Regions from separate parts of the Streptomyces sp. NPDC085900 genome, predicted to be linked through region 3. Evidence: predicted binding sites of a transcription regulator. Region 3 holds the regulator's gene; each other region holds the start of a gene.
The links. Region 3 encodes HrcA, which represses chaperone genes, less so after heat shock. Its sites were predicted from a motif close to TTNGCACTCNGNNNNNCNGAGTGCNAA; they were not measured.
Positions count from the first base shown of each region.

Region 1: groL (chaperonin GroEL) is a predicted target of HrcA. The motif match lies at 5,120-5,146, and genes of this name have one in related genera.
Region 2: groES (co-chaperone GroES) is a predicted target of HrcA. The motif match lies at 2,028-2,054, and genes of this name have one in related genera.

Region 1 is NZ_JBITSP010000007.1:360,872-370,528, reverse strand. Features, by position in the region: gene ACIGDI_RS25645 (trehalose-6-phosphate synthase) at 1-1,278, opposite strand, end outside; gene ACIGDI_RS25640 (glucosyl-3-phosphoglycerate synthase) at 1,342-2,286, opposite strand; SAM riboswitch class I at 2,456-2,610, shown strand; gene thrC (threonine synthase) at 2,629-3,915, shown strand; gene ACIGDI_RS25630 (MoaD/ThiS family protein) at 4,030-4,305, shown strand; gene ACIGDI_RS25625 (cold-shock protein) at 4,748-4,951, shown strand; gene groL (chaperonin GroEL) at 5,310-6,932, shown strand; gene ACIGDI_RS25615 (NADH:flavin oxidoreductase) at 7,106-8,224, shown strand; gene ACIGDI_RS25610 (carboxylesterase/lipase family protein) at 8,350-9,657, shown strand, end outside.
Region 2 is NZ_JBITSP010000003.1:762,768-772,424, forward strand. Features, by position in the region: gene groL (chaperonin GroEL) at 1-1,452, opposite strand, end outside; gene groES (co-chaperone GroES) at 1,573-1,881, opposite strand; gene ACIGDI_RS12900 (polysaccharide deacetylase family protein) at 2,116-2,922, opposite strand; gene ACIGDI_RS12905 (polysaccharide deacetylase family protein) at 2,919-3,848, opposite strand; gene ACIGDI_RS12910 (methyltransferase domain-containing protein) at 3,939-5,102, shown strand; gene ACIGDI_RS12915 (cell wall-binding repeat-containing protein) at 5,108-7,153, opposite strand; gene ACIGDI_RS12920 (RNA polymerase sigma factor) at 7,256-8,518, opposite strand; gene ACIGDI_RS12925 (YciI family protein) at 8,574-8,930, opposite strand; partial or broken gene ACIGDI_RS12930 (Uma2 family endonuclease) at 9,062-9,638, opposite strand.
Region 3 is NZ_JBITSP010000001.1:529,745-539,401, forward strand. Features, by position in the region: gene ACIGDI_RS02315 (DUF3097 domain-containing protein) at 1-773, opposite strand, end outside; gene ACIGDI_RS02320 (MBL fold metallo-hydrolase) at 805-1,536, opposite strand; gene hrcA (heat-inducible transcriptional repressor HrcA) at 1,687-2,703, shown strand; gene dnaJ (molecular chaperone DnaJ) at 2,704-3,840, shown strand; gene ACIGDI_RS02335 (nitronate monooxygenase) at 3,919-4,995, shown strand; gene ACIGDI_RS02340 (16S rRNA (uracil(1498)-N(3))-methyltransferase) at 4,992-5,744, shown strand; gene ACIGDI_RS02345 (hypothetical protein) at 5,851-6,420, shown strand; gene ACIGDI_RS02350 (S41 family peptidase) at 6,466-9,657, shown strand, end outside.

The sequences.
Region 1 (9,657 bases), on a different contig from region 3:
CAGCGCGGTGTGCAGGGCGCGCGCCGTGCCGATCACGTCGTAGGGGTTCACCGTCACCGAGTCCTCGCCCAGCTCCTCGTACGCCCCCGCCTCCCGGGAGAGCACCAGCACGCACCCCTCGTCGGAGACGACCGGGACCTCCTTGGCGACCAGGTTCATGCCGTCCCGGATGGGGTTGACCAGGGCCACGTCGGCCAGCCGGTAGGCGGCCAGGGAGCGCGCGAAGTCGTCCATCACGTGGAGCACGACCGGGGTCCAGCCGGGCGTCCCGTACCGGGAGTTGATCTCGTCCGCCACGCGCTGCACCTCGGCCGTGTAGTCCCGGTAGACCGCCAGGTCCTGCCGGGAGGGGTAGGCGAAGGCCACGTGCACCACCCGCTCGCGCCACTCGGGGTGGTCCTCCAGCAGCTGCCGGTAGGCCAACAGACCGCGCACGATGTTCTTCGACAGCTCGGTCCGGTCGACGCGCACGATCGCCTTGCGGCCCGCCCCGATCTGCTCCCGCAGCGAGGCCATCCGCTCGTCGACGTCCGCCTCGCGCGAGCGGCGGCGCAGGAAGTCGGCGTCCGCGCCGAGGCCGTGCACCCCGACGCGGGTGTCCCCGAGGCCGCCCACGAGCGCCGTGCAGGCCGTGAACGCCTCCGCCCAGCGGCGGGTCAGGAAGCCCAGCCGGTCGGCGCCGAGCATGCCGCGCAGCAGCTGCTCGGCGATGTCGTCGGGCAGCATCCGGAAGTACTCCACCGGCGCCCACGGCGTGTGCGAGAAGTGCGCGATCCGGAGGTCCGGCCGCAGCTCCCGCAGCATCCCCGGCACCAGGCACAGGTGGTAGTCCTGCACCAGCACCGCGGCGCCCTCGCCCGCCTCCTCCGCCAGCGCCTCGGCGAAGGCCTGGTTGTACGTCTCGTACGACGCCCACTGGCGCCGGAACTCCGCGTCGAAGACCGGCTCCAGCGGCGTCTGGTACAGCATGTGGTGGACGAACCAGAGCACGGAGTTGGCGATGCCGTTGTACGCGTCCGCGTGCACGTCCGCCGGGACGTCGAGCATGCGCACGCCGGACTCGCCCTCCCCGCGCCGCACCGCCTCCCGGTCGCCGTCGGACAGCGCCGAGCACACCCACAGCGCGCCCGCGTCCGGCCCGATCGCCGACAGACCTGAGACGAGCCCGCCGCCGCCCCGCTTGGCGGCCAGCGAGCCGTCCTGCTGGAGTTCGTACGAGACCGGGCCGCGATTGGACGCGACCAGCACCTGATGGGCAGCGCCGTGCGAGGAAGCCATACGCCTCAACGTAGCCCGGTCCGGAAACGCATAAACGTACGGACCCCCCGGTCCACGTATGCCCTACGCCACCTTGCGGCTCGCGTACTCCGCGATCTCCGCCATCGGCGGCCGCTCCTCGGTGTCCACGGAGTAGGTGCGCGGCTCGAAGCCGTCGGTGCTCCGTTCGAACTGGGTGAGTGAGGGGCGGACGAGGTGGCCGCGGGCCAGGCGGAGCTGGGCCGTGCGGTAGATGGCCGCCGCCATCCGGCCGAGGGCCTGGCCGTCCTGGTGACGGTGTTTGCGGACACCGACGTCGACCTGGGCGAGCGCGTCGAGGCCCACCAGATGCAGGGCGTCGACCAGCATGCCCAGCTCGATCCCGTACCCGACGGGGAACGGCAGCTGTTCCAGCAGGCTGCGCCGGGCCGCGTACTCGCCGCCCAGCGGCTGTACGAAGCCGGCCAGCTGCGGCCAGTGCATGTTGAGCAGGGGGCGGGCCATCAGCTCGGTGACCCGGCCGCCCTGTCCCTGCGCTCCGCCGAGGGGGCGGTCGTACATGCCCTTGACCAGGTCGATCCCGGGGTCGGTGAGCAGCGGGCCGACGATCCCGGAGACGAAGTCGGAGGAGAACTCCTTCAGGTCGGCGTCGATGAAGCAGACGACGTCCCCGGTCGTGACCAGCAGCGAGCGCCACAGGACCTCGCCCTTGCCGGGGACCGTCGGGATGCGGGGCAGGATGTCGTCGCGGTGCACGACCCGCGCGCCGGCCGCCGCGGCGACCTCGGACGTGCGGTCGGTGGAACCTGAGTCGACGACCACGATCTCGTCGACGAGCGGGACCTGCTGCATCAGGTCGTGGCGGATGATCGCGACGATGTCGCCGACCGTCTCCTCCTCGTTGAGCGCGGGCAGCACGACACTGACCGACTGGCCCGTGCGGTGTTTCGCGGCGAGGATCTGGTGCAGCGGGCGGTCGGTGACGGACCAGGAGTGGGTGCTCAGCCAGCGCTCGACTTCTTCCAGCACGTAGGCGGCTCCTCTGCGTTCTCTCGGCGAAAGGACCGGATTGTGATCCATCTCGCGGTTCGGACGGCTATCTCAACTGTCCTGGCCTTCGGTTACAGTCTTGAACAACGCTGATGACCATCGCATGTCGGGGGTCGTCTCGCGTTCAACGAGTTCAACAACCACATACCGCTCATCCAGAGGGGCAGAGGGATACGGCCCGATGAAGCCCCGGCAACCCTCCAGCCGGTCTCGTAGATCAGTGTTGATCATTCCGCGAGGCTCCCGGCTAGGGAAGGTGCCAAATCCGTCTCACGGCGAGATGCGTCGTGAGGAAGATGAGGAGAAAGGGCCTCGCCTCACATGGCTGCGCAGACTGTTGCAAGCACCACCGACCCCACGACCGTGGACCTCGGCCCCGCCTCGGCGCTTTCCTGCCGCGAGTGCGGTCACCGGGTGCCGCTCGGCCCGGTCTTCGCCTGCGAGGAGTGTTTCGGCCCGCTCGAGATCGCGTACGACTTCTCGGCCTACGACACCGAGGAACTCCGCAAGCGCATCGAGGCGGGACCCGCGAACATCTGGCGCTACGCGCCGCTGCTGCCCGTCCCGGCGGACGTGGCGGACAAGCCGAACATCAACCCCGGCTGGACCAAGCTCGTCAAGGCCGACAACCTCGCACGCGAGCTGGGCGTCACCGGCGGACTGTATGTGAAGGACGACTCCGGCAACCCGACGCACTCCTTCAAGGACCGCGTCGTCGCCCAGGCCCTGGAGGCCGCGCGCGCCTTCGGCTTCACCACGCTCTCCTGCTCCTCCACCGGCAACCTCGCGGGTGCCGTCGGCGCCGCCGCGGCCCGCGCCGGCTTCCGGTCCTGCGTGTTCATCCCGCACGACCTGGAGCAGGGCAAGGTCGTCATGGCCGCGGTCTACGGCGGCGAGCTCGTCGGTATCGAGGGCAACTACGACGACGTGAACCGCTTCTGCTCCGAGCTGATCGGCGACCCGGCCGGCGAGGGCTGGGGCTTCGTCAACGTCAACCTGCGGCCCTACTACGCGGAAGGGTCCAAGACCCTGGCGTACGAGATCTGCGAGCAGCTCGGCTGGAAGCTGCCGGACCAGATCGTCGTGCCGATCGCCTCCGGCTCGCAGCTGACGAAGATCGACAAGGGGCTGCAGGAGCTGATCAAGCTCGGGCTCGTCGAGGACCGGCCGTACAAGATCTTCGGCGCGCAGGCCGAGGGCTGCTCGCCGGTGTCAGTCGCCTACAAGGCGGGCCACGACGTGGTCCGGCCGCAGAAGCCGAACACCATCGCCAAGTCCCTCGCCATCGGCAACCCGGCCGACGGGCCGTACGTCCTGGACATCGCGCGCCGCACGGGCGGTGCCGTGGAGGACGTGAACGACGAGCAGGTCGTCGACGCCATCAAGCTGCTGGCCCGCACCGAGGGCATCTTCGCCGAGACCGCCGGCGGCGTGACCGTGGGCGTGACGCGCAAGCTCATCGAGAACGGCGTGCTGGACCCGGCCCTGACCACGGTCGTGCTCAACACCGGCGACGGCCTCAAGACGCTGGACGCGGTGGCGGGCACGGGGCTGACCGCGACCATTCGCCCCAACCTCGACTCGTTCCGTGAGGCCGGGCTCGCCTAGCCGATCTTGTCGTCCGCGGGCTGGCGGGGGCTGGTCGCGCCCACGCGGCGGCAGCCGCACATCGAACACAGCCCCGCGCCCCTCGGGGCGACTACCCGACCGGAGGTCCTGAACATGAGCGTGTCCGTCCGTATCCCCACCATCCTGCGCACCTACACCGGCGGCCGGGCCGAGGTGAGCGCCGAGGGCGCCACCCTCGCCGAGGTCATCGCCGACCTGGAGAAGAACCACACCGGCATCGCCGCGCGCGTGCTGGACGACCAGGGCAAGCTGCGCCGCTTCGTCAACGTGTACGTCAACGACGACGACGTGCGGTTCGAGCAGGGACTGGAGACGGCGACCCCGGACGGCGCGGGCGTGTCGATCATCCCGGCCGTCGCCGGCGGCTGACCGAATGACCGATCATTACCTTCGGTAACGCCGGTTACGAAGAGTTCATCGAATTGCCCCCTCCGTGAGAGAAGCGGAGGGGGCAATTCAGTGTGGTTGAGCGCGGTACAGTTGGGGAACGCGCTGCTGATCCCCGGATCGGAAGCCCGGAATTCCTGCCGAGTGCCCGTCGAGATGTAGCCAAAGTGCGCATGTCTTTCGCGGCATTTGTTCCTTTTATGGGGCCCGAATTGCCCTGAATTCGGGCGAATTCTCACTACATTCCGGACCCCTTCCGTCCAGAATTCTCGTCCGATTGACCTGTTGCAGACGGCAGTTGGACAGATACATTCAGCCGCGGTCGACGCGTTCCGGCGCACGCCCCCAAACCGTGGGGGGTGAGGTCTGACCCGGATCCGCGAAGTGCGGATCCGCGCAAGGGCCAGTAATAGGGGAGTTAGGCATGGCTCAGGGCACCGTCAAGTGGTTCAACGCGGAGAAGGGGTACGGCTTCATCGCGGTCGACGGTGGTGCGGATGTTTTCGTCCACTACAGCGCCATCCAGATGGACGGGTACCGCACCCTGGAAGAGGGCCAGCGGGTCGAGTTCGAGATCTCGCAGGGCCAGAAGGGGCCGCAGGCGGACATGGTCCGCGTGGCCGGCTGAAGCACGCGCCGGGTAATCGCAGCGTCGTTCTTCTTTTCTTCGGAGGGCTCGTACCCCATGGGGAGTCATGGGTGCGGGCCCTTCGGCATGCCCGCACGCCACACCGCCCCGCGCGCCCCGTCGGCGCCCCCGCGCCCGGCGCCCCCGGCGCCCAGTCCACGGGAGGCGCTTGCACTCGGCAGGGGCGAGTGCTAATCATTGGCGTTAGCACTCTGAAGGTGAGAGTGACAAAGAAGGACCGGGTCGGTGAGGCCCGCAGGCCGGGTGGGGCAAGGAACCCACGGGTCGGCGAGCCGTCCGTCGCGGGCGCGGGCGCGGTCCGAAGGAATCACCCCCAGTCCTGGAGGGACCACTTCACATGGCCAAGATCATCGCGTTCGACGAGGAGGCGCGGCGCGGCCTCGAGCGCGGCATGAACCAGCTCGCGGACGCCGTGAAGGTGACGCTCGGCCCCAAGGGCCGCAACGTCGTCCTCGAGAAGAAGTGGGGCGCCCCCACGATCACCAACGATGGTGTCTCCATCGCCAAGGAGATCGAGCTCGAGGACCCGTACGAGAAGATCGGCGCCGAGCTGGTCAAGGAAGTCGCCAAGAAGACGGACGACGTCGCCGGTGACGGTACGACCACCGCGACCGTTCTCGCCCAGGCCCTGGTCAAGGAGGGCCTGCGCAACGTAGCCGCCGGCGCCAACCCGATGGCCCTCAAGCGCGGTATCGAGAAGGCCGTCGAGGCCGTCTCCGGTGCCCTGCTGGAGCAGGCGAAGGATGTCGAGACCAAGGAGCAGATCGCTTCGACGGCCTCCATCTCCGCCGCCGACACCCAGATCGGCGAGCTCATCGCCGAGGCCATGGACAAGGTCGGCAAGGAAGGCGTCATCACCGTCGAGGAGTCCCAGACCTTCGGTCTGGAGCTGGAGCTCACCGAGGGTATGCGCTTCGACAAGGGCTACATCTCGGCGTACTTCGCCACCGACATGGAGCGTATGGAGGCCGTCCTCGACGACCCGTACATCCTGATCGCCAACTCCAAGATCTCCTCGGTCAAGGACCTGCTCCCGCTGCTGGAGAAGGTCATGCAGTCGGGCAAGCCGCTGCTGATCATCGCCGAGGACGTCGAGGGCGAGGCCCTGTCGACCCTGGTCGTCAACAAGATCCGCGGCACCTTCAAGTCCGTCGCCGTCAAGGCCCCGGGCTTCGGCGACCGCCGCAAGGCCATGCTCGGCGACATCGCCATCCTCACGGGCGGCGAGGTCATCTCCGAGGAGGTCGGCCTCAAGCTGGAGAACGCCACCCTCGACCTGCTGGGCAAGGCCCGCAAGGTGGTCATCACCAAGGACGAGACCACCATCGTCGACGGTGCCGGCGCCAGCGACCAGGTCGCGGGCCGCGTGAACCAGATCCGCGCCGAGATCGAGAACAGCGACTCGGACTACGACCGCGAGAAGCTGCAGGAGCGCCTGGCGAAGCTCGCCGGCGGTGTCGCGGTCATCAAGGCCGGTGCCGCCACCGAGGTGGAGCTCAAGGAGCGCAAGCACCGCATCGAGGACGCCGTCCGCAACGCCAAGGCCGCCGTCGAGGAGGGCATCGTCGCCGGTGGTGGCGTGGCGCTCATCCAGGCGTCCTCGGTCTTCGAGAAGCTGGACCTGGAGGGTGACGAGGCGACCGGCGCCAACGCCGTGCGCATCGCGCTCGAGGCCCCGCTGAAGCAGATCGCCGTCAACGCCGGCCTCGAGGGCGGCGTCGTGGTGGAGAAGGTCCGCAACCTCACCCCGGGTCACGGCCTCAACGCCGCGACCGGCGAGTACGTCGACCTGGTCAAGGAAGGCATCATCGACCCGGCGAAGGTGACCCGCTCTGCCCTGCAGAACGCCGCCTCCATCGCCGCGCTCTTCCTCACCACCGAGGCCGTCATCGCCGACAAGCCGGAGAAGGCCGCCGCGCCCGCCGGTGGCGGCATGCCGGGCGGTGACATGGACTTCTGATCCGCCTGACGGCTGATCAACGTCCTTACTGAGGGCGGCACTTCCTGCTCGCAGGAGGTGCCGCCCTTCGGCGTGTCCGGTGTCACAGGGCGGGCCGGAAATGCGGTGGCGCGTGTGTCGGTTGACGTTGACGCAGTGTCTATGCGTATGCACATACCGAGGAGTTTCCCCACGTGACCGCCACCACCTCCCGCGCCGCCGAGATCCTGTCCCGGCCCACCGCGATCAATGGCCTGACCGTCCCCAACCGCATCGTGATGGCGCCGATGACCCGCCAGTTCTCCCCGGGCGGCATCCCCGGCGAGGACGTGGTCTCGTACTACGCCCGCCGTGCCGCCGCCGGGGTCGGCCTGATCGTCACCGAGGGCACCTACGTCGGCCACGAGTCGGCCGGGCAGAGCGACCGCGTCCCGCGGTTCCACGGCGAGGAGCAGCTGGCGGGCTGGCAGAAGGTCGCCGAGGCCGTGCACGCGGCGGGCGGCACGATCGTGCCGCAGCTGTGGCACATCGGCATGGTGCGCGAGCAGGGCCAGCCGCCCTTCCCCGACGCCCCCGCCGTCGGCCCCTCCGGCCTGGTCACCGCCGGTGCCGAACCGACCGGCCGGGCGATGACCCAGCGCGACGTGGACGACGTCATCGGCGCGTTCGCCGAGGCCGCCGCGGCCGCCGAGCGCATCGGCTTCGACGGCGTGGAGATCCACGGCGCGCACGGCTACCTGGTCGACCAGTTCCTGTGGGCGGGGACGAACCGCCGCACGGACGCGTACGGCGGTGACCTCGTCGCCCGTACGAAGTTCGCGGCGGAGATCGTCGCGGCCGTGCGGGAGACCGTGTCGCCCGAGTTCCCGATCATCTTCCGCTACTCGCAGTGGAAGCAGCAGGACTACACCGCGCGGCTAGCCGAGACCCCCGAGCAGCTGGAGGCGATCCTCGCCCCGCTGGCGGCGGCGGGCGTCGACGCCTTCCACGCCTCCACCCGGCGGTACTGGCTGCCCGAGTTCGACGGCGCCGACCTGAACCTGGCCGGCTGGACGAAGAAGCTGACCGGCAAGCAGGTGATCACGGTCGGGTCCGTAGGGCTCGACGGCGACTTCATCCGCGGGTTCGCGGGCGAGGGATCGCCGGTGCGGGGCATCGACGACCTGCTCGACCGGCTGGAGAGCGACGAGTACGACCTCGTGGCCGTGGGACGGGCCCTGCTGCAGGACCCGGAGTGGGCCGCGAAGGTGCTGGCCGGCCGCTTCGACGAGCTGAAGCCCTACGACGCGGCGGCGCTGAAGTCCCTGAGCTGACCGGCGAGTCCGCACCGTCCGCCGACCGCGGGCGGCGCGGAGTCCGCTGGTTTGCTTGATTCCAGCAGGCTTGTTCGTTTGAGTGGATCGGCAGCCCTCCATCCCCCATGCGTGAGGAGCCCACGATGACGACAGCGGAAGGTCCGGTCGTACGCACCGGAGCCGGTGCGGTGCGCGGACGTCAGGAGGGCGGGCTGACCGTCTTCCGGGGCGTCCCGTTCGCCGAACCGCCGGTGGGCGAGCTCCGGTTCCAGGCGCCGCGGCCCGTGCGGGCCTGGGACGGGGTGCGGGAGGCGTACGCGTTCGGGCCGCCGCCCCCGCAGGATCTCGGCATCCAGGGCCGCAGGGGCGTGCTGGACACGCCCGACGGCGACGACTGGCTCACCGTCAACGTCTGGACACCGCAGGCCGATCCGGCCGCGCTCCGCCCGGTAATGGTGTGGATCTACGGCGGCGCCTACAAGCTGGGCCACTCCGGCAGCCCCGGCTACGACGCCCGACGCATCGCACGCGACGGCGACCTGGTCGTCGTCACCCTCAACTACCGGGTCGGCATCGAGGGGTTCGCGAGCATCGAGGGCGCGCCCCCCAACCGGGGCCTGCTCGACCAGGTCGCCGCCCTGGAGTGGGTACGGGACAACATCACGGCGTTCGGCGGCGACCCCGGCCGGGTGACCGTGTTCGGGGAGTCGGCGGGCGCGGGATCGGTGGCGGCGCTGCTGGCGATGCCGAGTGCGCGGGGTCTGTTCGGGCGGGCGATCGCCCAGAGCGTGCCGGGCACCTTCTTCACCGACGAACTCGCCCGGGACATCGCCGCCGAGATCGCCAAGGAGGCCGGCCTGCCGCCGACGGCGGCCGCGCTGTCCGCCGTGGACCCCCGGCTGCTCACCTCGGCGGGCGAGGCGCTGAGCGCCAAGATGCGGCAGTACGAGGACCGGTGGGGGCGGGCGGCGCCCACGGTCACGCCCTTCTCGCCGGTCGTCGACGGCGAGGTGCTGCCCGTCACTCCCTGGCAGGCGCTGGCCGCGGGCGCGGCCCGGGACGTGGATCTGCTCGTCGGGCACAACCGCGACGAGTGGCGGCTGTTCCTCGTCATGGGCGAACTGCTCGGCAAGGTCACCGAGGAGCAGGCGGCCTGGGCACTGCGGACGTTCGGGCCCGGCCCCGACGCGGAGCGGGCCTATCGCGCCGCCCACCCCGACGCGACCCCGAGCGACCTGTACGAACGCGTCCAGACGGACTGGCTGTTCAACATGCCGAGCCTGCGGCTGGCGGAGGCGCAGGTGGCGGGCGGCGGCCGCGCCCACTTCTACGAACTGACCTGGCCCGCGCCCGGCGCCGGCGGCGTCCTCGGCGCCTGCCACGGCCTGGACATCCCTCTGCTGTTCGGCACGTTCGAGGCCGACCTCGGCAACCTGCTCTTCGCGGGGAGC
Region 2 (9,657 bases), on a different contig from region 3:
CTCGCCGGTGGCGGCGTTGAAGCCCTGGCCCTTGTCGAGGTCGGCGACCTTGGAGGTGATGACGTAACCCTCCAGGCCGGCGTTCTCGGCGATCCAGCGCAGCGGCTCGACGACCGCGCGGCGGACCACGGCGACACCGGTGGCCTCGTCGCCGGTGCGGCCGAGGCCGCCGTCCAGGACCTTGGCGGCGTGGACCAGAGCGGAGCCACCACCGGAGACGATGCCCTCCTCGACCGCGGCGCGGGTCGCGGAGATGGCGTCCTCCAGACGGTGCTTCTTCTCCTTCAGCTCCACCTCGGTGGCGGCGCCGACCTTGATCACGCACACGCCGCCGGCCAGCTTCGCGAGGCGCTCCTGGAGCTTCTCGCGGTCCCAGTCGGAGTCGGTGTTCTCGATCTCGGCCTTGATCTGGTTGATGCGGCCGACGACGTCCTCGGAGTTGCCGGCGCCGTCGACGATGGTCGTGTCGTCCTTGGTGACGGTCACGCGGCGGGCGGAGCCCAGCACGTCCAGACCGGCCTGGTCGAGCTTGAGGCCGACCTCCTCGGAGATGACCGTGGCGCCCGTGAGGACCGCCATGTCCTGCAGCATCGCCTTGCGGCGGTCACCGAAGCCGGGGGCCTTGACCGCGACCGCGTTGAAGGTGCCGCGGATCTTGTTGACGACCAGGGTGGAGAGGGCCTCGCCCTCGACGTCCTCGGCGATGATCAGCAGCGGCTTGGAGGAGCCGGCCTGGATGACCTTCTCCAGCAGCGGCAGCAGGTCGGCGATCGAGGAGATCTTGCCCTGGTTGATCAGGATGTACGGGTCGTCGAGAACGGCCTCCATACGCTCCTGGTCGGTGACGAAGTACGGGGACAGGTAGCCCTTGTCGAAGGCCATGCCCTCGGTGAAGTCCAGCTCCAGACCGAAGGTGTTGGACTCCTCGACGGTGATGACACCGTCCTTGCCGACCTTGTCCATCGCCTCGGCGATGAGCTCGCCGACCTGCTGGTCCTGGGCGGACAGCGCGGCGACGGCGGCGATGTCGGACTTCTCGTCGATCGGGCGGGCCGAGGCGAGAAGTTCCTCGGAGATCGCGGCGACGGCCGCGTCGATGCCCTTCTTCAGCAGCGCCGGGGAGGCACCCGCGGCCACGTTCTTCAGGCCCTCGCGCACCAGCGCCTGGGCGAGCACGGTGGCGGTGGTGGTGCCGTCACCCGCGATGTCGTTGGTCTTGGTCGCCACCTCCTTCACCAGCTGCGCACCGAGGTTCTCGTACGGGTCCTCGATCTCGACCTCGCGGGCGATGGTGACGCCGTCGTTGGTGATGGTGGGAGCGCCGAACTTCTTGTCGATGACGACGTTGCGGCCCTTGGGGCCGATCGTCACCTTGACCGTGTCGGCCAGCTTGTTGACGCCGCGCTCGAGGGCGCGACGGGCGTCCTCGTCGAACTTCAGGATCTTCGCCATGACAGCGGGAGCCCTCTCGGAATCTGTGGGTGAAAAAGACACTGCGCCCCGGGCGCCCGGCTTCTTATCGGTCGCGGGGGGCCAGGGGCGCAGCTGGAAGCAGAAATGCCTCGAAGTGAACTACTTCTCGATGATCGCGAGCACGTCGCGAGCCGAGAGGACGAGGTACTCCTCGCCGTTGTACTTCACCTCGGTGCCGCCGTACTTGCTGTACAGCACGATGTCGCCGGTCTTGACGTCGAGCGGCAGGCGCTCGCCGTTCTCGAAACGGCCCGGGCCCACGGCCAGGACGACGCCCTCCTGGGGCTTCTCCTTGGCGGTGTCCGGGATGACCAGGCCAGAGGCCGTGGTCTGCTCGGCGTCCAGCGGCTGGACCACGATGCGGTCCTCGAGCGGCTTGATGGCAACCTTGGAGCTGGCGGTCGTCACGATCCGACCTCCCCCTTCGGAGATCTCACGGGGTTAACTGTCTGAGGTGGCGACCAGGTCGATCCGTCGTCGCGGGTGCCGGACCTGCCCGTCGCTTGTTTGGCACTCTCCAGGGGGGAGTGCCAAAGCCGAGACTATGACCGCGATTAGCACTCGGTCAAGCGGACTGCTAATCCCGACGGCGCGTCGGCCCCGGACGCCTCGCGTCCCCGGACGCCGGACGGCCCCCTTCGGCTACAGGTAGTCCTCCAGCCGCCCCACCGTCAGACCCCGTTCCTGGGCCGCCCGCAGCAGTCCTCTGGTGCGTTCGACGAGAGTCGGGGAGGTCGACTCGCCCGACGGCACCGAGACGATGTCGCCCGCCCGCAGCCGGCGCTCGCCCCGCGCGAACGCCGGCTCCCCGGCCTCCATCGACGCCCGCCACAGCACGACCGCCGAGACACCGCAGTCGGCGGCCGCGCGCAGGGTGGTGGTGTCGTACGTGCCGTACGGCGGTCGGAAGAGGCGGGGGCGGATGCCGAAGCGGGAGCGGAGCTTGTCCTGCTGCCCGCAGATCTCGGCGCGCTGCCCCGCGTAGGGCAGACCGCGCAGCGCGGAGTGGTCGAGGGTGTGGTTCTGGATGCCGGCGCCCACCGACCGCAGCCGGGCGAAGTGGCCGTACCCCGGTCCGACGACGCTGTCGGTGAGGAACATGCTGACCGGCAGGCGCAGTTCACGGACCATGTCGACGAAGCGGGGGTCCTGCTCGGCGCCGTCGTCGTAGGTGAGGAAGACGACCTTGTCGCGGGTGGCGACGCGGGAGACGACGGGCAGCGGGCGCGCCGGACGGGCGGCCCGTGCGCGCGCCGGCCTCGGGGCGCGGGCCAGCGGCTCCGGCAGGCCCCAGCGGCGGTACGGCGGCACGGACACGCCCGACGGGCCGTTCGCCCGCACCCGCTGGGCCGCCTTCTCGCCGAGCCGTTCGATGGGCGCCACGGACGGGGCGCAGCCGGTGAGAAGGACCAGTGCCAGGGCGCCCGTCACCAGGCCCCGGCGCCTCACAGGTAGTCCTCCAGGCGGGCCACCGCGTACCCCTCGGCGGTGACCTTGTTCAGGAAGCGCCGCATGTCGTCGACCATGGTGCCCTTCCACTCGTCGCGGCCCCGGAAGTGGGTGAGCACGATGTCGCCGGGGTGCAGGTCCCGGTCGTCCTCCCGGTACTCCCAGTGGTCGACGAAGACCTCCTCGTCCCAGATCGGCGCGTACTCGATGCCGCAGGACTTCGCGGCGCGCAGGGTGTCCTGGTTGTAGTTGCCGAAGGGCGGCCGGAAGACGGTCGGGGCCTTGCCGAACTCCCTCTTCATGATCTTCTGCATGCCGCAGATCTCGTGCCTCTGCTCCGCGTACGACAGCCCCGGCAGGTAGGGGTGGGTGAGGGTGTGGTTGTTGAGGGTGACGCCCTCGGACTGCATCTTGCGGAAGTACGCGTAGTCGTCCTTGACCAGGAAGTTGCTGAGAAAGGCGGAGTACGGGATCTTCAGCTCGCTCATCATCCGCAGGAACGCCCGGTCCTTCTCGGCGCCGTCGTCGATGGTGAGGAAGACGACCTTCTGCCGGGTGGGGACCGTGGTGAACACCGGCGGCAGGCCGAGCTCCTCCTGGTCGTCGACCTCGAAGCCCCGGCGGGCGGTGATGTGCGGCTTGTGGAGCGGCGCGGGCGGGGCCGTCAGAGGCACCTGCCTGAGCCCCCAGCGCCTGGCCGCCAGGGCCCGCGCGGCGTAGGCCGTGCGCAGCTTCGTGGCGTACGAGTCCAGGGCGCGGGCCTCGGGTGCCTTCAGGCGGGGTTGGCCGGCGGCCGGGCGCACCTCCTGGCCGCCGTCCTGCGCGCAGCCGGAGGCGATGGCGGCGACGGCGAGCACGGCGATTCCGCCACGGACTCGCGTTCCCCAAGATGACCTATTTTTGTCATTTTGTACTACTGCTCGCATGGGCCCGGATCCTCGCAGCCCCGGGCCCGCAACCCCGTCCGACACCTCGGCCGCACACACACCGTCCCCCGACTGGCCCACAATGAGCCGGTGAACGACCTCGCTCCCCTTCTCACCCCCGAAGGCCGCACCCTCCTCGACGAGGTGCGCGGCACCGCCCCGGCCGACGAACTCGCCGTGGCCACCCGGCTGCGCCGCGACCACCCCGCCGAACTGGTGTCGGCAGCGCTCGGCCAGGCCCGGCTGCGGCAGCGGGCGGCGGCCAAGTTCGGCGAGGAGGACGCGGGGCGGATGTTCTTCACGCCCAACGGCGTCGAGCAGTCGACGAGGGCGAGCGTGGCCGCGTACCGGGCCGGGCGGCTGCGGGCGCTCGGGGTCACCTCGCTCGCGGACCTGTGCTGCGGGATCGGCGGGGACGCGATCGCGCTGGCCCGCGCGGGCATCAGGGTCCTCGCCGTGGACCGGGACCCGGTGACGGCGGCCGCGGCGCGGGCGAACGCCGAGGCGTTGGGGCTGGCGGACCTGATCGAGGTGCGGGAGGCCGACGTCACGGAGGTCGACACCGCGGGCTGGGACGCCGTGTTCGTCGACCCCGCCCGGCGCGGCGGCCGGGGGCGCATCTTCGACCCCGAGGCCTACTCGCCGCCCCTGTCCTGGGCGGTCGAAGCGGCCCGCACGGCACCCCACGCCACCCTGAAGGTCGCGCCCGGCATCCCGCACGAGGCCGTCCCGGCCGACGCCGAGGCCGAGTGGATCTCGGACGGCGGGGACGTGAAGGAGGCGGTGCTGTGGTTCGGGACGGCACCCGGGGCAGTGCGGGCCACCCTGCTGCCCGGGCCGCGCACCCTGCTCGGCCGAGGCCTCCCGGACCCCGAAGTCCGGCCCGTCGGACGCTACTTGTACGAGCCCGACGGCGCCGTCATCCGCGCCCATCTGGTCGCCGAGGTGGCCGAGGAGCTGGGCGGCGGCCTGATCGACCCGACCATCGCCTACGTCACCTCGGACGAGCGGCACGAGTCGCCGTACGCCACCGCGTACCACATCACCGACGAACTCCCCTTCAATGTAAAGAAGTTGAAGGCGCTGCTGCGCGAGCGAGGGGTGGGGACGCTGACGGTGAAGAAGCGCGGGTCGGCCGTGGAGCCGGAGGAACTGCGCAGGAAGGTCAAGCCGTCCGGCCCCCACTCGGCGACGGTGTTCCTGACGCGGGTGGCGGGGGCGCCGACCATGCTGATCGGTGCCCCCGCCGCCTGATTGGACTACTGGTGCTGGACCGTCCTGAGCGGGCCCAGGTGCGGGTCGGACCCGACCGGACCGGTGCGGGCCACCGTGGCGGGCCGGCCGCCGTTGGTGCGGGCCGCGTAGGTGCTCTGCAGGGTCGTCGCCGGGATGACGCCGTTGTAGTACGGGTGGTACACGAACTGGCTCGCGCTCGCGCTGATCGCGGCGCCCGCGGTGTCCAGCGCGGCCTTGGCGACCGAACCGGTGCCGCCGAACGCGATCACGGAGTTGGTGCTCGCCGACTCGCGCAGCAGGTAGCTCTTGACCTCGCTGGAGAGGCTGTCCTTGGCGGTCCACAGGACGGGGCCGAAGACGTTCATGGCCGCGCCCGCGGAGACACCGCCGCGCCAGGAGCTCGTGTAGGCGAGCGCCGCCGTGCTCGGCGCGGTCCACCAGAACTTGGCGACGGCGACCGAGGTGGCCTCGTTCGTGGAGCCCGTGATCGGGTAGTACGAGTACGTCGACGGCCAGTTGGAGAAGTACGTGTGCGTCAGCGCGTACTTCGCCGAGGAACCCACCGTGATGATCATGGTGTTGTTCGGGTTCAGGCTGTTCAGGTACGACTTCACCGACGAGGTCAGCGAGTTGCCGTTGTTGAGCACGACGCTGCCCGCGCTGCTCGTGCCGTCGGCGCCGGCCGCGGCGGCGGCCGCGAGCGCGGAGTGGTAGTCGGTGCCGGTGGCCAGGAAGACGTACTTCGGGCTGCTCGTCACCGACTTGGCGACGGCGACCGAGGTGGCGTAGCGGTCGGTGCCGGACAGCCGCTTCGGGGTGAAGCCGAGCGAGCTGACCTGCGAGGAGACCGTGCTGGTCAGGATCGACGTGCCGCCGATGAGGTAGACGTTCGAGCCCGGCTTCAGGGTGCGCTTGAGCTCGTTCTTCACCGCGGTCGTCAGGCCGCTCTTGGTGGTGCCGAGGACCGGGCCGTGCTTCTTGCCGGCGAGTGCGGGCGCGGTGAGCGAGTACGCCGAGTCGTCGCGGTTGATCAGGACGGCGGCCTTGGCGTCCATCAGGCCCGGGACCTTGGTGCCGCCGTAGGTGTTCCAGGTCCAGCGCGAGGAGGCGATGTTGCTGGCGTAGACGTCGGAGCCCCAGACGCGGCCTGCGGAGTTCTTGCGCAGCGGCTGCCAGCTGGGGTTGCTGCCCTTCGGCGTGCCGGGGACCGCGGTCGTCACGCCGGTGGCCACGTCGACGTACTCGGTGGTGTGCACGTCGGAGCTGTCGCCGGTGGTGTGGACGTCGGCGATGATCCGGGTGCCGGTCGGCGACCAGGACGGGTTCGCGTAGCCGCGGCCGTCGGTGGTGATCTGCTTGACGTCGGTGCCGTCTGCGTTGGCGGTGAACAGCTGGCTGAGCCCGCCGCCCACGTTGCGGACGAAGGCGAGCTTGGTGCCGTCCGGGGAGAACGCCGGCTGCGCGGCGTCGGCGATGACGCGCTTGACCGTGTTCGCGGACGAGTCGTAGACCCAGACGCCGTCGTTGTCGTAGCAGCCGTAGTTGATGCGGCGGGAGAAGGCCATCAGGCCGCTCGGGCTGACGGTGGGGTCCTCGTCGCAGACGGTGGACGGCTCCTGGGTGGCCGACAGCAGGGGCTCGGGGGCCCACGAGCCGTCGGAGGGGCCGTAGACGATCTGGCCGCCGGTGGAGTAGACGACGTAACGGCCGCCCCACCAGAAGGCGATGTCCTTCTGCTCGGCACTGGAGCGCACGCCCGTCGGCCAGGGCAGGCTGAACCGCGAGCTGCCGTCGGGCCGTTCGCTGGCGAGCTGGCCCCATTCGGAGACGATCCGGCTGCCGTCCGGCGCCCAGGCCGCGTAGCTGCCCATGTGGGTGCCCACCTGGGTGGCGGTCCCGGTGGTCGGATCGACCAGTGTCGGGCCGTCGGTGAGGATCTTGCCCTCGGTGCCCGGCCAGGGCCCGGCGTCGTCGGCGGCGGCGCCCGGAGCGCTCGCCAGGGTGCCCACCGCGGCGAGCGCCGCCGCGGTCGCGAGCGCCGCGGCACGGCGGCGCGTGAACAGTCTCAAGTTGTCGACCCCCCATGGATCACGAAGACAGGCCCCGCACGGGGGCTGAGTCACTGTAGATGCCATCGAGACGCATGGGAACAGGGTTTCGTGGGAACAAGATTACGTTTCACATTCCGCGGCCCGCCCGAGCAGCAGCTCACGCTCCCGCTCGTTGCGCGCGAGCCCCGCGGCCCGTACGAACTCCTCGCGGGCCTCCGCCGTACGCCCGAGCCGGGCGAGCAGGTCGCCGCGCACGCTGGGCAGCAGGTGGTAGTCGGCGAGGGCGGGCTCGTCGGCGAGGGCGTCGACCAGCGCGAGCCCCTGCTCCGGCCCGTCGGCCATCGACACGGCGACCGCGCGGTTGAGCTCGACGACGGGCGACGGGGCGCGGGCGGCGAGCAGCCCGTACAGCGTCGCGATGCTGCGCCAGTCGGTCTCCTCGTAGGTGTACGCGTGCGCGTGGCAGGCGGCGATGGCCGCCTGGAGGGCGTACGGCCCCGGGGCGCCGGTGGCCGTGGCCTCGGCCCGGTGCAGGGCCGTGATGCCGCGGGCGATGAGCATGCGGTTCCAGCGGCGGCGGTTCTGGTCCCTGAGGAGGACCGGCTCGCCGTCGGGACCGGTGCGGGCGGCGGCACGGGACGCCTGGAACTCCAGCAGCGAGGTCAGGCCGTGCACCTCGGGTTCCTTGGGCATGAGCGAGCTGAGAACGCGGGCCAGTCGCAGCGCGTCCTCGCACAGCGCGGGGCGCAGCCAGTCGTCGCCCGCGGTGGCGGCGTAACCCTCGTTGAAGATGAGGTAGATGACGTCGAGGACGGACCCCAGCCGGACCTCGCGTTCGGGGCCGTACGGCACCTCGAAGGCGACGTTCTTCGCGGCGAGGGTGCGTTTGGCGCGGACGATGCGCTGGGCGACGGTCGGCTCGGGCACCAGGAACGCGCGGGCGATCTCGGCGGTGGTCAGACCGCCCAGCAGCCGCAGGGTGAGGGCGATGCGGGCCTCGGCGGACAGCACGGGGTGGCAGGCCGTGAAGACGAGCCTGAGCAGGTCGTCGTCGATGTCGTCGGGGTCGGCGGGCTCCTCGGGCGGCGCCGTGGTCTCCACGCTCCGGCCGATCTCCTGCAGCTTGCGGGCGTAGTTCTCGCGGCGGCGGATCAGGTCGACGGCACGGTGGCGGGCGGTCGCCATCAGCCAGGCGCCCGGGTTGTCGGGCACGCCGTCCCGGGGCCACTGCTCCAGTGCGGCGACCAGGGCGTCCTGGGCGAGCTCCTCGGCGATGCCGACGTCACGGACGAGACGGGTGAGGGCGGCGATGATCCGGGGGAACTCGATACGGAAGACGGTCTCGGTGGCGTGGCGGGGGTCGGCGGTGGGCTGCGCTGTCACAGCCCACCATCGAACACCGTGCGCGGCGCCGGGCCAAGCGGATACCGGCGCGGCGTCAGCCCTCGGCGATCTCCCGCACCTCGCAGGTGACCGTCCAGTACTCCTCGTGCACCTTCAGGAACTTCTTCGTCCACTCCAGCGCCTCGGCCTGGTCCTTGCACTGCATCAGCGCGTAGCCGCCGATGACCTCCTTGGACTCGGTGAAGGGCCCGTCGGTCACGGAGATCTGTCCGCCCTCCCAGCGCACGCGGGTGCCCTGGGCGGACGGGGTGAGACCGGCGGTGTCGAGCATGACGCCGGCCTTGGTGACCTCCTCGATCAGCTCGCCCATGCGCTGCATCAGCTCGGGGCTGGGGCCTTCGGCGGGCATGGTGGACTCGTCGATGCGGACGAGGGAGAGGTAGCGGGGCATGGTGACTCCTGAGGTCCGGGGCCGGTTCCTTTCCGGCCTCTCACCCCAGCGTCGATCGGCGGATGGGCGGATCGACACGCACGCGGATTTTCTTCCAAGATTTTTTCGGGCCGGCGTTTCCGCGGGTGGGATCAGTCGGCGAAATCCTTGAGCCTCGCCGTGTCCAGCGTGAACCCGACCGGATCCGGCAACTCGATCTCCGTTCCAAAGGCCCGAGTGGTCACCGATCGGTAAGCGCCGCCCTCGGGATCCGCGTGAACGGTCACGCTGTTCTGGTCCCGGTCAACGAGGAGATAGACGGGGATACCGGCCGCCGCATAGCCGTCCGGCTTCTCGACCCGGTCGCGCCTGTCCGCGTCCCGGTCGTGCGAGGTGACCTCGACGACCATGAGGACGCCGACGGGGTCGGACCACTCGCCCTTGCCGACGAAGTAGCCCTCGGGCACCAAGACCCCGTCCGGCTTGGCCCGCCCCTTGCGATACGCCTCGACCTTCAGCCCCTGTTCCGGATAAAGGAACAGCTCAGGTCGATGCTGCATGCACCGCTTGAGAAGCCAGGCGACGATCTCGCCGCGGTTGCCGTCCGGCATGGGCTTGACCCCGATCTTTCCGTTCAGGAACTCCAGGCGCGGATTCCGGCGCGTGACGTGCGAGCTCCTCGAACTCCTCGACGAGCATCTGGGGCCGGTCGGCAGTGCTGGGGGTCATGGCGTCGCCTCCTCCCCTC
Region 3 (9,657 bases):
ACGCGGCCCAGCAGCTCCGGCTCCAGGTCCTTGTAGGAACCCACCCGCTTCAGGATCGCCTGCCACACGGCACCCGTGTTCTCCGACGGCCAGCCCAGCGCCCGGCACACCCCCGTCTTCCAGTCCTGGCCGTGCGGGACACGCGGCCACGCCTCGATGCCCAGGGACGACGGCTTCACCGCCTCCCAGATGTCGATGTACGGATGCCCGACGACCAGCGCGTGCTCACTGGTCACCTCCTGGGCGATCCGCCACTCCTTCGTGCCCGGCACCAGATGGTCCACCAGGACGCCCAGCCGCGCGTCCGGCCCCGGCGCGAACTCGGCCACGATCGACGGCAGGTCGTCCACGCCCTCCAGGTACTCCACGACCACACCCTCGATCCGCAGGTCGTCGCCCCAGACCTTCTCCACCAGCTCGGCGTCGTGCCGGCCCTCGACGTAGATCCGCCCGGCGCGGGCCACACGCGCGCGTGCGCCGGGGACGGCGACCGAACCGGATGCCGTACGAGTGGGTCGTACCGGAGCACCGCCCGAAGGACGGACGAGCGTCACCACCCGGCCCTCCAGCAGGAACCCGCGCGGCTCCATCGGGAACACCCGGTGCTTGCCGAAGCGGTCCTCCAGGGTCACCGTGCCCGCCTCGCAGCGGATCACCGCGCCGCAGAAACCGGTACCCGCCTCCTCGACCACCAGACCGGGCTCCGCCGGGACCTCGGCGACGGGCTTGGGCTTCTTCCACGGCGGGGTCAGGTCCGGAGAGTACTGGCGCATTCGCATGACGATAGGAGAAGCGTCCCGGCGATCACCGCGACACGCCGAAACGCGCCGCCAGCGCGTCCCGCTGCGCCCGGACGAACCCCGCGTCCACCACCGCTCCGTGACCGGGCACGTACAACGCGTCCTCGCCGCCCAGGTCGAGCAGGCGGTCGAGGGCGGCGGGCCACTGGGAGGGCACGGCGTCGGGACCCGCCTGCGGATCGCCGGACTCCTCGACCAGGTCGCCGCAGAAGACCACCTCGGGGGAGCCGGGCACCAGGACGGCGAGGTCGTGGGCGGTGTGGCCGGGCCCCACGTTCGCCAGCAGCACCTGCCGGTCGCCGCCCAGGTCCAGGGTCCACTCGCCGGAGACGTGATGCCGGGGCGGGACCAGCGAGTCCACCGCCTCCTCGGCCACGCGCGCGTCCAGCCCGTTGCGCACCGCGTCCTCGCGCAGCTCCTCGCGCGCGTGCCGGGCGCCGAGCAGCGCGTCCACGCCCACCGCGCCGTACACCTCCGCGCCCGCGAACGCCGCAGCACCGAGGACATGGTCGAAATGCGGGTGGGTCAGCGCGAGATGGGTCACACGATGACCGGCCAGTTCCCCGGCCTGCGAACGCAGCAGCGCGCCCTCCGCGAGACTCGACCCCGCGTCGATCACCAGGGCCGTGCCGTCCCCGACGACCAGCCCCACCGTGCAGTCCCAGCCGGGCATCCGGCACCGCCCGACCCCGGCCGCCACCCGCTCCCACCCGAGCTCTTCCCAAGTCACCGTCATACCGCGACGCTAGCGGCAGGAGCCCGCGAGGCGGGACCGACCTTGCCCTGCCGGTACCCGACCGCCGTACACTGGGCCGGGGAGTGCTGGCACTCGGACGGACAGAGTGCCAGGCCAGGCACCAGGGGACGACATCTGGAGGTGTGCGCGATGCTGAGTGAACGACGGCTCCAGGTACTGCGCGCCATCGTCCAGGACTATGTCGGCACCGAGGAGCCGGTCGGGTCCAAGGCCCTGACCGAGCGGCACAACCTCGGCGTGTCCCCGGCCACGGTCCGCAACGACATGGCGGCCCTGGAGGACGAGGGGTACATCGCCCAGCCGCACACCAGCGCCGGGCGCATCCCGACCGACAAGGGCTACCGCCTGTTCGTCGACAAGCTCGCCGGCGTCAAGCCGATGACCGCGCCCGAGCGGCGCGCGATTCAGAACTTCCTCGACGGCGCCGTCGACCTGGACGACGTGGTGGCCCGTACCGTGCGGCTGCTCGCGCAGCTGACGCGGCAGGTCGCCGTCGTGCAGTATCCGTCGCTGACCCGCTCGACCGTGCGGCACGTGGAGCTGCTCTCGCTCGCCCCCGCGCGCGTGATGCTCGTGCTGATCACGGACACCGGGCGGGTGGAGCAGCGGATGGTCGACTGCCCGGCGCCCTTCGGGGAGGCCTCGCTCGCGGATCTGCGGGCGCGGTTGAACAGCCGGGTCGCGGGACGCCGGTTCGCGGACGTGCCGCGGCTGGTCGAGGACCTGCCCGAGGGTTTCGACGTGGAGGACCGGGGCACCGTCTCGACAGTGCTTTCCACCCTCCTCGAAACCCTCGTCGAGGAGAACGAGGAGCGGCTGATGATCGGCGGAACCGCCAATCTGACCCGCTTCGGACATGACTTCCCCCTCACCATCCGGCCCGTGCTCGAGGCGCTGGAGGAGCAGGTCGTGCTCCTCAAGTTGCTTGGCGAGGCCGGGGATTCGGGCATGACCGTACGCATCGGTCATGAGAACGCCTACGAGGGACTCAACTCCACGTCCGTGGTCTCGGTCGGCTACGGTTCGGGCGGCGAGGCAGTCGCCAAGCTCGGCGTGGTCGGACCGACCCGCATGGATTACCCGGGAACGATGGGAGCGGTACGCGCAGTGGCACGGTACGTCGGACAGATCCTGGCGGAGTCGTAAGTGGCCACGGACTACTACGCCGTTCTCGGCGTGCGCCGCGACGCGTCGCAGGAAGAGATCAAGAAGGCCTTCCGGCGGCTCGCACGCGAGCTGCACCCGGACGTCAACCCCGATCCGAAGACCCAGGAGCGGTTCAAGGAGATCAACGCCGCTTACGAGGTGCTGTCGGACCCGCAGAAGAAGCAGGTCTACGACCTCGGCGGCGACCCGCTCTCGCAGGCGGGCGGCGGCGGCGCGGGCGGCTTCGGCGCCGGCGGCTTCGGGAACTTCTCGGACATCATGGACGCCTTCTTCGGTACGGCGTCCCAGCGCGGCCCGCGCTCGCGCACCCGGCGCGGCCAGGACGCGATGATCCGGCTGGAGATCGAGCTGGACGAGGCGGCCTTCGGCACGACCAAGGACATCCAGGTCGACACGGCCATCGTCTGCAACACCTGCAACGGCGAGGGGGCGGCCCCCGGCACCTCCGCGCAGACGTGCGACATGTGCCGCGGCCGCGGTGAGGTCTCGCAGGTGACCCGGTCCTTCCTGGGCCAGGTCATGACCTCCCGGCCCTGCCCCCAGTGCCAGGGCTTCGGCACGGTCGTGCCGACGCCGTGCCCGGAGTGCGCCGGCGACGGCCGCATCCGCTCCCGCCGCACGCTGACGGTCAAGATCCCCGCCGGTGTGGACAACGGCACCCGCATCCAGCTCGCGGGCGAGGGCGAGGTCGGTCCGGGCGGTGGCCCGGCCGGCGACCTGTACGTCGAGATCCACGAGCTCCCGCACTCCACCTTCCAGCGGCGCGGCGACGATCTGCACTGCACGGTGACGATCCCGATGACCGCGGCGTCCCTCGGCACCAAGGTGCCGCTGGAGACGCTGGACGGCATGGAGGAGGTCGACATCCGGCCCGGCACCCAGTCCGGCCAGTCGATCCCGCTGCACGGCCGGGGCGTCACGCATCTGCGCGGCGGCGGCCGGGGCGACCTCATCGTCCATGTCGAGGTCCAGACCCCGACGAAGCTCGACCCCGAGCAGGAGCGGCTGCTGCGCGAGCTGGCGAAGCTGCGTGGTGAGGAGCGCCCTCAGGGCCAGTTCCAGCCCGGGCAGCAGGGGCTGTTCTCGAGGCTCAAGGATGCCTTCAACGGTCGCTGAGTCGTAGTCGTCCCTGTCACCCAGGTGACAGGGACGACCCGATTCGGACTTGTTCGGGGGACGTGACAACATGCGGGCATGTCCTCCGCGCTGACCGATCTCTTCCCTCACCCGATCGTGCAGGCCCCCATGGCGGGTGGCGTTTCCGTACCGCATCTCGCGCAGGCCGTGTCCGAGGCCGGAGGGCTGGGGTTCCTGGCCGCCGGGTACAAGACCGCCGACGGCATGTACCAGGAGATCAAGCAGCTCCGTGGACTGACCAAGCGCCCCTTCGGCGTCAACCTCTTCATGCCGCAGCCCGACCACACCGACCGGTCCGCCGTCGAGGTCTACGCCCACCAGCTGGCCGGCGAGGCCGCCTGGTACGAGACCGAGCTGGGCGACCCCGACAGCGGCCGGGACGACGGCTACGACGCCAAGCTCGCCGTGCTGCTCGACAACCCGGTGCCGGTGGTGTCGTTCCACTTCGGCGTGCCGAGCCGGGAGGTCATCGACTCGCTGCACCGCCTCGGCACCTACACCCTCGTCACCGCGACCACCGCGGAGGAGGCCCTCGCCGTCGAGCGGGCCGGCGCCGACGCGGTGATCGCGCAGGGCGTGGAGGCCGGCGGCCACCAGGGCACCCACCGCGACCTCCCCGAGAACGACGGGTCCGGCATCGGCCTGCTCTCCCTCGTCGCGCAGATCCGCGAGACCGTGGGCCTGCCGATCGTCGCCGCCGGCGGCATCATGCGCGGCAGCCAGATCGCCGCCGTCCTCGCGGCGGGCGCGACCGCGGCCCAGCTCGGCACCGCGTTCCTCGCCACCCCCGAGTCCGGTGCGGCCCCCGTCCACAAGCAGGCCCTGACCAACCCCCTGTTCGTGCGCACCGAGCTGACCCGCGCCTTCTCCGGCCGCCCCGCCCGCGGCCTGGTCAACCGCTTCCTGCGCGAGCACGGCCCGTACGCCCCCGCCGCCTACCCCGCCGTCCACCACCTCACCGCGCCGCTGCGCAAGAAGGCCGCCGCGGGCGGGGACGCGCAGGGCATGGCGCTGTGGGCCGGGCAGGGCCACCGCATGGCGCGCGAGATGCCGGCCGGGCAGCTGGTGGAGGTCCTGGCCGCCGAACTCGACGCGGCCCGGACAGCGTTGTCGGACAAGGGAGGACTGCGATGACCGCGCCGGTGTTCGTCGTCGACTCGCTGGAGGGCGTCGGCCCCGGCTCGGTCGTCGAGGTGGAGGGGCCCGAGGGGCGGCACGCGGTGTCGGTACGGCGGCTGCAGGCCGGCGAGGACGTGGTGCTGACCGACGGCAGGGGCCGCGGGGCGGCCGGAGTCGTCCGCAGCGTCTCCGGCAAGGACCGTCTCGTCGTCGAGCCCTTCGAGTTCCCGGTGGAGCCCGAACCCTCCCCGCGGATCACCGTCGTCCAGGCCCTGCCCAAGGGCGACCGCGGCGAACTGGCGGTCGAGACGATGACCGAGACCGGCGTGGACGCCGTCGTCCCCTGGTCGGCCGCCCGCTGCATCACCCAGTGGAAGGGCGAGCGCGGACTGAAGGCGCTCGCCAAGTGGCGGGCCACCGCCCGCGAGGCCGGCAAGCAGTCCCGCCGGCTGCGCTTCCCGGAGGTCGCGGACGCGGCGACGACCAAGCAGGTTGCGGCACTTCTCGCCAAAGCCGACTTCGCCGCCGTACTGCACGAGGACCGGGAGTACGGCAGCGAGCCGCTGGCGACCGCCGAACTCCCCGCCCAGGGCGAGATCATGCTGGTCGTCGGGCCCGAAGGAGGCGTCTCCCCCGAGGAGTTGGCGCTCTTCGAGGAGGCGGGGGCGAAGGCGTACCGGCTCGGGCGCAGCGTGCTGCGCACCTCGACCGCGGGCACCGCGGCCACCGCCCTGCTCCTCGGCCGCACCGGCCGCTGGTCGTGACAGCGGCCGCACAGGACCCGCGCTCCGTGGGAACGGGGCGCGGGGGGCGCTTTCGTGGCCGTATGCGCTCTACCGCGCGACCGCGGTCAGTGGCAGGCTGCCCTCCATGGGGGTGTTGAGGCGGAACTGGCGGCGGCCACGGGGACGGCGGGTGGCGGCCGCGGCGGGGCTTGCCCTGCTGACCTTCGGCGGGGTCGTGGCCTGTGATCCGGCCGGGCTCAGCGCCGCGTCCGTGGCCTACACGACCGACCAGACGGCGACCGCGGAGCTCAAGCGGCAGCACGTGAACGTCCAGTGGCTCAGCTGCACGGCCAACTACGGGAACAACAACAAGAACTCCACGTCCGGCAGTTCGATGCCCTCGGCGAGCGAGACCACCGTCGCCGACGTCGACTGCCAGGGGCAGACCAAGGACGGCAAGGAGATCACCGTCACCGGCAAGGTCACCCGTGCCGTCGACGGCGCCTGTGTGCGCGGCGATCTCACCGCCAAGGTCGGCGGCAAGACGTGGTTCCACGTGAGCGGCCTCGGCAACTGCACGTCCACCCCGTCACCCATCCTGAACAACCCGAGCAACGGCAACGGCAACCAGCCCGGGCCGACCGTCACCGTGACCGTCACCCGGACCATCTGGTGCAAGGGCGACCCGAAGTGCTGGCCGGTCCAGGGCAAGTGATCCAAACCCCTGTCCCGCGACGGTGCGGCTGCCTAGAGTGATCGGGTGACTCAGCTCGCAGCCTCCGCGTATCTCCGGCATCCGCACCTGCACGGCGAGTTGATCGCCTTCACCGCCGAGGACGACGTGTGGATCGCGCCCCTCGACGGCGGCCGGGCCTGGCGGGTCAGCGCCGACAACGTCCCCGTCGACCACCCGCGCATCTCGCCCGACGGCGCCACCGTCGCCTGGACCTCCGCCCGCGACGGCGCCCCCGAGGTGCACGTCGCCCCCGTCGACGGCGGCGCCGCCAAACGCCTCACCCACTGGGGGAGTTCACGCACCCAGGTGCGCGGCTGGACCCCGGACGGCCAGGTCCTCGCCATCAGCACCTACGGCCAGGCGAGCCTGCGCCGCAGCTGGGCCCGCGCCGTCCCGCTCGACGGCGGCCCGGCCACCACCCTCCCGCACGGCCCCGTCGGCGACGTCGCCTTCGGCCCCGCCACCGTCCTGCTGTCCGCGCCGATGGGCCGCGAGGCCGCCTGGTGGAAGCGCTACCGCGGCGGAACGGCGGGCAAGCTGTGGATCGACCGGGAGGGCGACGGCGAGTTCGTACGGCTGCACGAGGAGCTGGACGGCAATCTGGAGAGCCCCGTCTGGGTCGGCGACCGCATCGCCTTCCTCTCCGACCACGAGGGCGTCGGCGCCGTCTACTCCTCCCTCGCCGACGCATCCGACCTGCGCCGGCACACCCCCGTCGACGGCTTCTACGCCCGCCACCTGGCCGGCGACGGCAGCCGGCTGGTGTACATGTCCGCCGGTGAGCTGTGGATCCTCGACGACCTCGACGGCGCCGAGCCCCGCCGCCTCGACGTCCGGCTCGGCGGGCCCCGCGTCGACCTGCAGCCGTTCCCGGTGAACACCGTCCGCTGGTTCGGCTCCGCCTACCCCGACCACACCGCCCGCGGCAGCGCGGTCGCCGTCCGCGGTTCGGTCCACTGGGTCACCCACCGCTCCGGCCCCGCCCGCGCCCTCGCCGCCGAACCGGGCGTACGCGCCCGGCTGCCGCGCACCTTCCGCGCCGACGGCGAGGAGCACGTCGTCTGGGTGACCGACGCCGAGGGCGACGACGCCCTGGAGTTCGCGCCCGCCACCGGCACCGCGCCCGGAGCCACCCCGCGCCGGCTGGCCGCCGGACAGCTCGGCCGGGTCCTCGGCCTCGCCGTCGCCCCCGACGGCAGCCGGGTCGCGGTCGCCACCCACGACGGCCGCGTGCTGCTCGTCGAGCGGGACAGCGGCGAGGTCCGCGAGGTCGACCGCAGCGCCGACGGTGACGTGACCGGCCTGGTCTTCTCGCCCGACTCCGGCTGGCTGGCCTGGTCCCACCCCGGGCCGCGCCCGCTGCGCCAGCTCCGGCTGGCCAACACCACCGACCTGTCGGTCACCGAGGCGACCCCGCTCCGCTTCCGGGACTACTCGCCCACCTTCACCCTGGACGGCAAGCACCTCGCCTTCCTCTCGGCGCGCTCCTTCGATCCCGTCTACGACGAACACGTCTTCGACCTGGCGTTCGTCGGCGGGTCCCGCCCGCACCTGATCACCCTGGCGGCGACCACCCCGTCCCCGTTCGGCCCGCAGCGCCACGGCCGCCCCTTCGAGGCGCCGGACAAGGACGAGACCCCGGACAGCGAGGGCGCCCCCAGCACCCGTATCGACCTCGAGGGCCTCGCCGACCGGATCGTGCCCTTCCCGGTCGAGGCCGCCCGCTACTCCACGCTGCGCGCCGCCAAGGACGGCGTGCTGTGGCTGCGCCACCCGGTGCGCGGTGTCCTCGGCGCCTCCCGGGCCAACCCGGACGACCCCGATCCCGAGAGCCGGCTCGAACGCTACGACCTGGCCCAGCAGCGCATCGAGCACCTGGCCTCCGACGCCGACCACTTCGCCGTCAGCGGCGACGGCAAGCGCGTCCTGCTGTGGACCGACGGCAAGCTCAAGGTCGTCCCCAGCGACCGGCGGGCCTCGAACGACGACGAGAGCGACAGCAACATCACCGTCGACCTCTCCCGCATCCGCCAGACCGTCGACCCGGCCGCCGAGTGGCGCCAGATGTACGACGAGACCGGTCGGCTCATGCGGGACAACTTCTGGCGTCCCGACCTCGGCGGCGTCGACTGGGCCGGCGTACTCGACCGCTACCGCCCCGTCCTCGACCGGGTCGCCACCCACGACGACCTGGTCGACCTCCTGTGGGAGGTGCAGGGCGAACTCGGCACCTCGCACGCCTACGTCACCCCGCGCGGCGGCCACGGCCACGGCGAGCGCCAGGGGCTCCTGGGCGCCGACATCTCCCGTCACGAGGACGGCAGTTGGCGCATCGACCGGATCCTGCCCGCGGAGACCTCCGACCCCGAGGCGCGCTCCCCGCTCGCCGCGCCCGGCGTCGCCGTACGCCCCGGTGACGCGATCGTCGCGGTGGGCGGCCGGCCGGTCGACCCGGTGACGGGCCCCGGCCCCCTCCTGGTCGGCACGGCGGGCAAGCCGGTCGAACTCACCGTGCTGCCCTCCGGCGGCGGCGACCCCCGCCACGCCGTGGTCGTCCCCGTCGCCGACGAGGAACCCCTTCGGTACCACGCCTGGGTCGGCGACCGCCGCGCCTACGTCCACGAGAAGTCCGGCGGCCGCCTCGGCTACCTGCACGTCCCCGACATGCAGGCGCCGGGCTGGGCCCAGATCCACCGCGACCTGCGGATCGAGGTCGCCCGCGAGGGCCTGGTCGTCGACGTCCGCGAGAACCGTGGCGGCCACACCTCCCAGCTCGTCGTCGAGAAGCTGGCCCGCAAGATCGTCGGCTGGGACCTTCCCCGCGGCCTGCGCCCCTACAGCTACCCCGAGGACGCCCCCCGCGGCCCCGTCGTGGCCGTCGCCAACGAGTTCTCCGGCTCCGACGGCGACATCGTCAACGCGGCCATCAAGGCCCTCGGCATCGGCCCGGTCGTGGGCACCCGCACCTGGGGCGGGGTCATCGGTATCGACAGCCGCTACCGCCTGGTCGACGGCACGCTCGTCACCCAGCCGAAGTACGCGTTCTGGCTGGAGGGCTACGAGTGGGGCGTGGAGAACCACGGGGTGGACCCGGACGTGGAGGTCGTGCAGAGGCCCCAGGACTACGCGGCCGGGCGGGACGTCCAACTGGACGAGGCGATCCGCCTGGCCCTGGAGGCCCTGGAGGAGCGCCCCGCGAAGACTCCGCCCGGACTG